One region of the Streptomyces sp. NPDC029169 genome, then DNA from elsewhere that is predicted to be linked to it. Evidence: predicted binding sites of a transcription regulator. Region 1 holds the regulator's gene; the other holds the start of a gene.
The links. The regulator HspR, encoded in region 1, represses chaperone genes until heat shock. The targets are predictions, from matches to a motif close to TTGAGNNNNNNNNNCTCAA.
Positions count from the first base shown of each region.

Region 1 (4,853 bases):
CGTCCCGCAGATCGAGGTCGCCTTCGACATCGACGCCAACGGCATCATGCACGTGACCGCGAAGGACCTGGGCACGGGCAAGGAGCAGAAGATGACCGTCACCGGCGGCTCCTCGCTGCCGAAGGACGAAGTCGACCGGATGCGCCAGGAGGCCGAGCAGTACGCGGACGAGGACCACCGCCGTCGCGAGGCCGCCGAGACCCGCAACCAGGGCGAGCAGCTGGTCTACCAGACGGAGAAGTTCCTCAAGGACAACGAGGACAAGGTCCCCGGTGAGGTCAAGACCGAGGTCGAGACCGCCGTCGCCGAGCTGAAGGAGAAGCTCAAGGGCGAGGACACCGCGGAGATCCGTACCGCCACCGAGAAGGTCGCGGCCGTCTCCCAGAAGCTCGGCCAGGCCATGTACGCCGACGCCCAGGCCGCGCAGGCCGCCAGCGGCGAGGGTGCCGAGGCTCCGAACATGTCCAAGGAAGACGACGTGGTCGACGCCGAGATCGTCGACGACGAGAAGCCCGGAGACGCGAAGGGTGGCGCTGCCTGATGACGGAGGAGACCCCGGGCTTCGAGGAGAAGCCTGACGTCCCCTCCGGCGCCGACGACGCCGCCGAAGCCGCCGAGACCCCCTCCGCGGAGGAGGGCTCGGCGGCCCCGGCCGGGGACGCCGCACAGACGGCCGGTCTGACGGCGCAGCTGGACCAGCTCCGCAGCGCGCTCGGCGAGCGCACCGCGGACCTCCAGCGGCTCCAGGCCGAGTACCAGAACTACCGCCGACGGGTGGAGCGTGACCGGGTCACCGTCAAGGAGATCGCGGTCGCGGGCCTCCTGACGGAGCTGCTGCCCGTGCTCGACGACATCGGCCGGGCCCGGGACCACGGCGAGCTGGTGGGCGGCTTCAAGTCGGTCGCCGAGTCGCTGGAGACGGTGGCCGCCAAGATGGGGCTGCAGCAGTTCGGCAAGGAGGGCGAGCCCTTCGACCCGACGATCCACGAGGCCCTGATGCACTCGTACGCGCCGGACGTCACCGAGACGACCTGCGTGGCGATCCTGCAGCCGGGGTACCGGATCGGCGAGCGGACCATCCGGCCCGCGCGCGTGGCGGTGGCCGAGCCCCAGCCCGGGGCGACGCCGGCCGCGAAGGAAGAGAAGCCGGCAGACGAGGAGAGCGGTGGCCCCGAGGAGGGCTAGCGCGAGGATCGTCCGAGAGGAGGGACGTCGATGAGCACGAAGGACTTCGTCGAGAAGGACTACTACAAGGTTCTCGGCGTCCCCAAGGACGCCACCGACGCCGAGATCAAGAAGGCGTACCGGAAGCTCGCCCGCGAGAACCACCCGGACGCCAACAAGGGCGACGCGAGCGCCGAGGCGCGCTTCAAGGAGATCTCCGAGGCGAACGACATCCTCGGCGACCCCAAGAAGCGCAAGGAGTACGACGACGCCCGCGCGCTCTTCGGCAACGGCGGCTTCCGGGCCGGCGGCCCGGGCGGCGGCTCGTTCAACTTTGACCTCGGCGACCTGTTCGGCGGCGCCCAGGGTCCCGGCGGAGCGGGCGGGGCGGGCGGCTTCGGCGGCGGCCTCGGCGACGTCTTCGGCGGACTGTTCGGCCGGGGCGCGGGCGGCGGCGCGGGCACGCGCACGCAGCCGCGCCGCGGCCAGGACATCGAGTCCGAGGTGACGCTCAGCTTCACCGAGGCCGTGGACGGCGCCACCGTGCCCCTGCGGATGTCCTCCCAGGCGCCCTGCAAGGCCTGTTCGGGCACCGGAGACAAGAACGGCACACCCCGGGTGTGCCCGACCTGTGTCGGCACCGGCCAGGTCTCGCGCGGTGGCAGCGGCTCCTTCTCGCTCACCGACCCGTGCGTGGACTGCAAGGGCCGCGGCCTGATCGCCGAGACCCCCTGCGAGGTCTGCAGGGGCAGCGGGCGGGCCAAGTCCTCCCGCACCATGCAGGTCCGCATCCCCGCCGGCGTCTCCGACGGGCAGCGGATCCGGCTGCGCGGCAAGGGCACGCCCGGCGAGCGCGGCGGGCCGAGCGGTGACCTGTACGTCGTCGTCCATGTCGACGCCCACCCGGTCTTCGGCCGCAAGGACGACAACCTGACCGTCACCGTGCCCGTCACGTTCGACGAGGCGGCGCTCGGCGGCGAGATCAAGGTGCCGACGCTCGGCGGCCCGGCGGTGACCCTGAAGCTTCCGGCCGGCACGCCCAACGGCCGGACGATGCGCGCCCGCGGCAAGGGCGCGGTCCGCAAGGACGGCACGCGCGGCGATCTGCTGGTGACGGTGGAGGTCGCGGTGCCCAAGGAGCTCGACGACAAGGCCCGCGAGGCCCTCGAGACCTACCGTCAGGCGACGGCGGGCGAGGACCCCAGGGCAGAGTTGTTCCAGGCCGCGAAGGGAGCTTGACCCGATGGACCCTCGACCGGGACGCAGCCGTAATCCGTACGAACTGACCGACGAGACGCCGGTGTACGTCATCTCGGTGGCGGCCCAGCTCTCGGGCCTGCACCCGCAGACGCTCCGGCAGTACGACCGACTCGGCCTGGTCTCGCCCGACCGCACGGCGGGCCGGGGCCGGCGCTACTCGGCCCGCGACATCGAACTGCTGCGCACCGTCCAGCAGTTGTCGCAGGACGAGGGCATCAACCTGGCGGGCATCAAGCGCATCATCGAGCTGGAGAACCAGGTCGCGGCGCTGCAACAGCGCGTCGCCGAACTGTCGGCGGCGGTCGAGGGCGCGGCGTCGGCGATGCGCCAGCGCGAGGCCCAGGTGCACGCCTCGTACCGGCGCGATCTGGTGCCGTACCAGGACGTGCAGCAGGCGAGCGCGCTGGTGGTGTGGCGCCCGAAGCGGCCCGGCGCCGAGTAGCCGACCGGCTGTTCTCGTACGCGAACGAGGCCCCCTCCGCGGCAGGCGGAGGGGGCCTCGTCGGCTGTACACCGCTTTACGGGATGAGTTCGCCGACGATGTCGCCCACCGTCTCCCACCACGGCGAGGCCCCGGTCCCGAACGCGGCGGCCAGCGCGGTGCCGACGGCGCGGTCGCGGGGCGTGAGCTCGACAGCGGGCTTCCAGTCCGTCTCGACCCGGCCGTCGCCGGAGGACTCCAGGGTGCCGATCCGCCGGCCGTCGCGGACGAGCCGGCTCTCCTTCCAGGAGCACGGCACCAGGCGGTAGCGGGTCCCGTCGACGCGGGCGTCGACTCGGTAAGACCATCGCAGCAGCCGCCCCCGGGCCGGCCGGATGCGGGCGGGCTGTCCGTCCACGGTGAGGGTGAGGAGGGCGGCCTTGCGGGTCCCGATGGGGACATGCCGGTTCACCGGGGCCCCCGGGGCCCGTACGAGCTCCACGGTGGGCATTCCGTACCCGGAGACCCGCAGGGTCCCGGCGGGGCCGTCCAGGTCGATCTGTACGTACACGGTCAGTTTTCCTGCTCCAGGATGCCGGACTGGGCGATGAGGTAGCCGAGTTGCGCGCGGCTGCCGCTGCCGAGGGCGGAGGCGAGCTTGGCGATGTGGGCCCGGCAGGTCCGGACGTTCATGCCGAGCCGCCGGGCGATGGCCTCGTCGACGTGGCCCTCGACGAGGAGTTTGGCGATGGAGCGCTGGATGCCGCTGATGCCGTCCAGCGGGGGCTCGTAGGTGACCGGGTTGTCCAGGGGGATCGCCTGGAGCCAGAACTGCTCGAAGACGCCGACGAGATACTCGACCAGACCGGTGTGGCGCAGTTCCAGGGCGACCAGCCGGTCCCGGCTGGCGGGCACGAACGCGACCTTGCGGTCCACGATGATGAGGCGGTCGATGATCTCCTCGAGCGTGCGGACCTCGACCTCGGGCCCTATGCGTTCGAGGTAGGCCAGGGTGATCGGCTGGTGCCGGGCGGTGTGCTGGTAGAGCGTGCGCATGCGAATGCCGCGGCCGAGCAGGGGTCTGACGCGGCGGAGGGCCTCGCCGAAGGTGTGGGCGCTGCGGCCGCTGCCGGGCTGCACGGTCAGCAGTTCCGAGGAGCACTCGGCCACCACGCGGTCCAGGGAGGTGTTGATTCTGGTGAGGCCTTCCAGGACGGTGATCGCGTGTGTCGTGGAGGGGTCCTGGGCGCTCACGGACATGAATGGCTCGAACGCGTCGGAGAGTTCGATGCTGAGCCGTCTACGCTCCTGGATCTCCTTCTCGATCGGGAGCAGGAGCCGGGCCAGGGCGGCCGAGGGGGGAACCGGCCGGAGCCACTGCACGTCGTCGGGGTCGGGGCGGAGGAGGTCGAGGTCCATCAGACAGGGCGTCGACTCGATGTCCGACCGGGCGATCCGTCCGGTTCGCAGGGCCTCTTTATAGACCCGTGTGCCCGCTTCGCACAGCTCGGCGTGCGTATGAGGATGCCCAGTTTTATCCGGTTCTATTTGCATATGTACACCCCCAGGCTTTTCCGATACAGGAACATGATGCATTGAGCCAGTGGTGGAAACGTGAGGAGTGAGCCATCGTCGTGCCTGCGGGGGAGCAGGAGATACACACCAAGTGAGGTTGCTCGGTCATGGCCAAGAAGCTCATACGCACCGTAGTTGGTGTCGCGTTCATAGCTGCTGCCGCGGTCGGCGCGGTGGCCGCTACCGAGGATCCGGGCTGGGGCCTCGCTCCGCAGCAGGTCGTCGCCAAGGGCAGCGACCCGGGCTGGGGCGCAGCGCCGGCAGCCGACTCCGACCCTGGTTGGGAGTCCGTGCGGGCATGACGGTTCCCGAAGATCCTCGATTCCGGCGTGAGATGGCCGCTGCCTACCGCTCCGGGTGGCATTTCATCGACCTCGTCACAGCCGTGCCGCACGGTGGCGATTCGTTGATGGTCACCCTCTTCGGTGAGCCG
Region 1 is NZ_JBVHXA010000021.1:106,730-111,582, forward strand. Features, by position in the region: gene dnaK (molecular chaperone DnaK) at 1-541, shown strand, start outside; gene grpE (nucleotide exchange factor GrpE) at 541-1,185, shown strand; gene dnaJ (molecular chaperone DnaJ) at 1,216-2,403, shown strand; gene ACZ4VI_RS31075 (heat shock protein transcriptional repressor HspR) at 2,408-2,866, shown strand; gene ACZ4VI_RS31080 (hypothetical protein) at 2,943-3,416, opposite strand; gene ACZ4VI_RS31085 (helix-turn-helix transcriptional regulator) at 3,419-4,399, opposite strand; gene ACZ4VI_RS31090 (hypothetical protein) at 4,528-4,722, shown strand; gene ACZ4VI_RS31095 ((2Fe-2S)-binding protein) at 4,719-4,853, shown strand, end outside.

Region 2 (4,853 bases), on a different contig from region 1:
GCGGCCAGCTCGCGCATCGAGAACGGCTTGGTCATGTAGTCGTCGGCGCCGACGCCGAGCCCCACCAGCATGTCCGTCTCGTCGTCCCGCGCGGTGAGCATGAGGACCGGGACCGGGCGCTGGGCCTGGACCCGGCGGCAGACCTCCAGGCCGTCGAAGCCGGGCAGCATCACGTCGAGCACCATCAGGTCCGGCTGCCAGGCCTCGGCCGCGTCCACGGCCGCCGGGCCGTCGGTCGCCGTCTGGACGAGGAATCCTTCCGCCCGCAGCCGCGCGGAGATCGCATCCACGATCGTCGTGTCGTCCTCGACGACCAGCACTCGTCGCTGCGCACCCGGAGTGGCCGCCGCACCGTGGTGAGTGGTGTGTGTCTGCTCCATTGCCCCGCCTCGCATCGCTGGTGTCGGCCAGCAGCCTAGAGGCACGGAGAGTGTCCCGGCTACGCAGGCCGGACGCCGAGGTGCACCACGTCAGGGACGCCCCGGGCAACGGGGATCTCTTCCGTCCGTACCCCGTTGAATCCGGCATTCCGCAAGGACTCTTCGAAATCGGCGGACGGCTGGGCGGACCATACGGCGAGGATTCCGCCCGGGTTCAGGCGCCTGGCGCAGGCGGCCAACCCCTCGGCGGAGTACAGGCTTTGGTTGTCCTCGGTGACGGTCCAGTCGGGTCCGTTGTCGATGTCCAGGCAGAGGGCGTCATACGTGTCGGGGGCGGTACGGACGTACTCGACCAGGTCCGTGTGCAGGATCACGTTGCGCGGATCGGCCAACGCCTGGCCGGAAATCGAGGTCAGCGGCCCTTCGAGGTGCCAGTCGATGATCGCCTGCTCGCGCTCGACGACCGCGATACGGCTCCAGCGGGGGTCGGCGGCGGCGTGGGCGAGGGAGAAGCCGACGCCGAGGCCGCCGATCAGGACGGAGGCGCCGGGCCGGCCGCCGAGGGCGTCCATCGCCGCGTCGATGAGGAGCCGCTCCGAGCGCCCGTCGGAGGTGTCCATCAGGAAGGTGCCGTTGGCGATGATCTCGAAGTGCTCGTCGCGCCGGCGCAGCACGACTTCTCCGTACGGTCCCTCGCGACGGTCGAGGGTGACGGGGGTGGACATGTTCTCTCGCTCCGATCGGCTCGGGGGTCGTCTCCGCCATCCTTGCGGGAGGGGATAGGCCGGGACAAACCGATTCCCGACTGCTGACGCGCGGGGTCAGGGGCCGTTCGGCGGGTCAGGGGCCGGTCGGCGGGCCGCCGTCGGGCAGCGCCTCGAAGACGCGCTGGAGCGCGGGCGGGCGCTCGCCGTCCCCGGCGACCACGACGCGGTACCGGTGGGTGAAGACGTACTGGAAGCCGTCCGGCACCGGCTGCCCCGTCGGCCGGGCCGGCACCTTCGCGTACGCAGGGTCCTCCAGCGCCGCGCGCAGCTCGGCCACTTCGGCGGCGGTCATACGGCCGGTGCGCGGGGCGTCGGTGCCGGAGCGGGTGGTGTAGGTGCCGTCGTAATGGACGATCAGCTGGTTGCGGACGCCGGCGAGGCCGCCGTTGACGTTCACCTCGAGGAGGACCTCGCGGGGGCCGGGTTCGTGGTCGTTCTTCACGGTCCCGTCCGGTGAGGTGGGGACGGGAGGCGCAGGGGCCGTGCTGGTGGGGGCCGTGCTGGTCGGGGGTGCTTCGGGCGGGGTGTTCTGGTTGCCGCAGCCGCCCACCGTCAGCGCGATCGCCAGCACCGCCGACGCCGACCAGAGCCTCGCGTACCGCCCTCCGCTCACCATGCCCCCGAGCATGCCCCTCACCCGAGCCGGTTGACCAGAGCCGCGTGCAGGGCGTCGAGGCGGGGCGTTTTCCCCGGGCGCTCCCGTCCGCTCCCGCAAGGCCGGGCCAGGCGCCGGCCGACGGGGCCGGGTCCGCCGCCGGGCTGACGGGGCCGGGTCCCCGTGCCGGGCCGACGGGTTCGGGTTCCGCGCCGGGCCGACGGGTTCGGGTTCCGCGCCGCCCCCACGGGGCCGGGTCCCCGTGCCGGGCCGACGGGTTCGGGTTCCGCGCCGGGCCGACGGGGCCGGGTCCCGCGCCGCCCCCACGGGGCCGGGTCCCGCGCCGGGCCGACGGGGCCGAGTCCCCGCGCCAGGCCTACGCGTCGGGCCCGCGCGCCGAGATCCAGGCGTCGGTCCTGCGCGCCCGGGGCCACGGCCGGGCCCGTGCGCCTGGGGCCCGGCCCGGGCTCGGGCACCCGGCTCCCCGCGCCGGGCCGACGGGGCCGAGGCCCCGTGCCGGGCCGCGCGCCTGGCCCCGCGCGCCCGGGCCCACGGCCCTGCCCTGCGCGCCCGGGGCCAGCGCCCGGCCCCGCGCGCCCGGGCCCACGGGGCCCCGCTCCGAGCCTCGGCAGAGTGATCGCTCAGGGCGAACAGCCGGCCGGGAACATCCATCGAGCCCTGTGCATTGAGTCCACATAGCTCAACTTGACTGCCGAAGGGGAGATCATGGCTTCGACGTCCTCACCGCTCACTCTGCCTGTGCTGCCGCTCGACGACGAGGTCGTGCTGCCTGGAATGGTGGTGCCGCTGGACCTGTCCGACAACGACGTGCGCGCCGCGGTCGAGGCCGCCCAGGCCGCCGCTCGCTCCGGCAGCGGTAAACCCAGGGTGCTCCTCGTGCCGCGCGTCGACGGCACGTATGCCGGGACCGGTGTGCTCGGCACCGTGGAGCAGGTCGGCCGGCTGTCCGACGGCGACCCCGGCGCGCTCATCCGCGGCCGCGGCCGCGTCAAGATCGGCGCGGGTACGACCGGCCCGGGCGCCGCGCTCTGGGTCGAGGGCAGCGCCGTCGAGGAGACCGTGCCCGACCCGCTGCCCGGCTCCGTGACCGAGCTGGTCAAGGAGTACAAGGCGCTGGCCACCAGCTGGCTGAAGAAGCGCGGCGCCTGGCAGGTCGTGGACCGCGTCCAGCAGATCGACGACGTCTCCGCCCTCGCCGACAACTCCGGCTACTCACCCTTCCTCACCGTCGAGCAGAAGGTCGAGCTCCTGGAGACCGCCGACCCGGTCGCCCGCCTCAAGCTCGCCACGGCCCAGCTGCGCGAGCACCTGGCCGAGCAGGACGTGGCCGAGTCCATCGCGAAGGACGTCCAGGAGGGCGTCGACAAGCAGCAGCGCGAGTTCCTGCTGAGGCGCCAGCTGGAAGCCGTACGCAAGGAGCTGCGCGACCTCAACGGGGAGACCGAGGGCGACGAGTCCGACGACTACCGGGCCCGCGTCGAGGCCGCCGACCTGCCGGAGAAGGTGCGCGAGGCGGCCCTCAAGGAGGTCGAGAAGCTGGAGCGGTCCAGCGACCAGTCCCCGGAGGGCTCCTGGATCCGCACCTGGCTCGACACCGTCCTCGAACTGCCGTGGAACGAACGGACCGAGGACCAGTACGACATCCAGGGCGCCAAGGCCATCCTCGATGCCGAGCACGCGGGCCTGGAGGACGTGAAGGAGCGGATCACCGAGTTCCTGGCGGTCCGCAAGCGGCGCGCCGAGCGGGGGCTTGGTGTCGTCGGCGGGCGGCGGGGCGGGGCCGTACTGGCCCTTGTCGGGCCTCCCGGCGTCGGCAAGACCTCGCTCGGCGAGTCCGTCGCGCACGCGATGGGGCGGAAGTTCGTCCGGGTCGCGCTCGGCGGCGTACGGGACGAGGCGGAGATCCGCGGCCACCGGCGTACGTACGTCGGCGCCCTGCCGGGCCGGATCGTACGGGCGATCAAGGAGGCCGGGTCGATGAACCCGGTGGTCCTGCTCGACGAGATCGACAAGGTCGGCTCCGACTACCGGGGCGACCCGGCGGCGGCGCTCCTGGAGGTCCTGGACCCGGCGCAGAACCACACCTTCCGGGACCACTACCTGGAGGTCGAACTCGACCTCTCCGACGTCGTCTTCCTCGCGACGGCGAACGTCCTGGAGGCCATCCCGGAGGCGCTGCTCGACCGGATGGAGCTGGTCCGGCTCGACGGGTACACGGAGGACGAGAAGGTCGTCATCGCCCGTGACCACCTGCTGCCGAGGCAGCTGGAGCGCGCGGGCCTGGAGCCGGGCGAGGTGGTCCTGGAGGACGCGGCCCTGCGGAAGCTGGCGGGCGAGTACACCCGCGAGGCGGGCGTACGGAACCTGGAGCGGTCCATCGCGCGGCTGCTGCGGAAGGTCGCGGCACAGCACGAACTGGGCGACCGCGAGCTGCCGTTCACGGTCGGCGTGGACGATCTGCGCGGGCTGATCGGACGCCCGCACCACATCCCGGAGTCCGCCCAGGACCCGGCCGAGCGCCGGACCGCGGTCCCAGGCGTGGCGACCGGCCTGGCCGTCACGGGCGCGGGCGGTGACGTCCTCTTCGTGGAGGCCTCGCTCGCCGACCCGGAGACTGGTGCGGCGGGGCTGACCCTGACCGGTCAGCTGGGCGACGTGATGAAGGAGTCGGCGCAGATCGCGCTCTCCTTCCTGCGGTCGCACGGCGCGGAGCTGGAGCTGCCCGTGACCGGTCTGAAGGACCGGGGCGTGCACATCCACTTCCCGGCGGGCGCGGTGCCGAAGGACGGCCCGAGCGCGGGCATCACGATGACGACGGCGCTCGCCTCGCTGCTGTCCGGCCGGCTGGTCCGCACGGACGTGGCGATGACTGGTGAGGTGTCGCTGACCGGGCGGGTCCTCCCGATCGGCGGCCTGAAGCAGAAGCTCCTGGCGGCCCACCGCGCGGGCACCACGACGGTCGTGATCCCGAAGCGGAACGAGGCCGACCTGGACGACGTCCCGGCGGAGATCCTCGAGAAGCTGGAGGTCCACCCGGTGACGGACGTGCGCCAGGTCCTCGAGATCGCCCTCGCCCCGGCGGAGGTGACG
Region 2 is NZ_JBVHXA010000019.1:161,112-165,964, reverse strand. Features, by position in the region: gene ACZ4VI_RS29710 (response regulator transcription factor) at 1-380, opposite strand, end outside; gene ACZ4VI_RS29705 (spermidine synthase family protein) at 440-1,105, opposite strand; gene ACZ4VI_RS29700 (hypothetical protein) at 1,221-1,763, opposite strand; gene lon (endopeptidase La) at 2,469-4,853, shown strand, end outside.
Region 2: lon (endopeptidase La) is a predicted target of HspR. The motif match lies at 2,428-2,446, and genes of this name have one in related genera.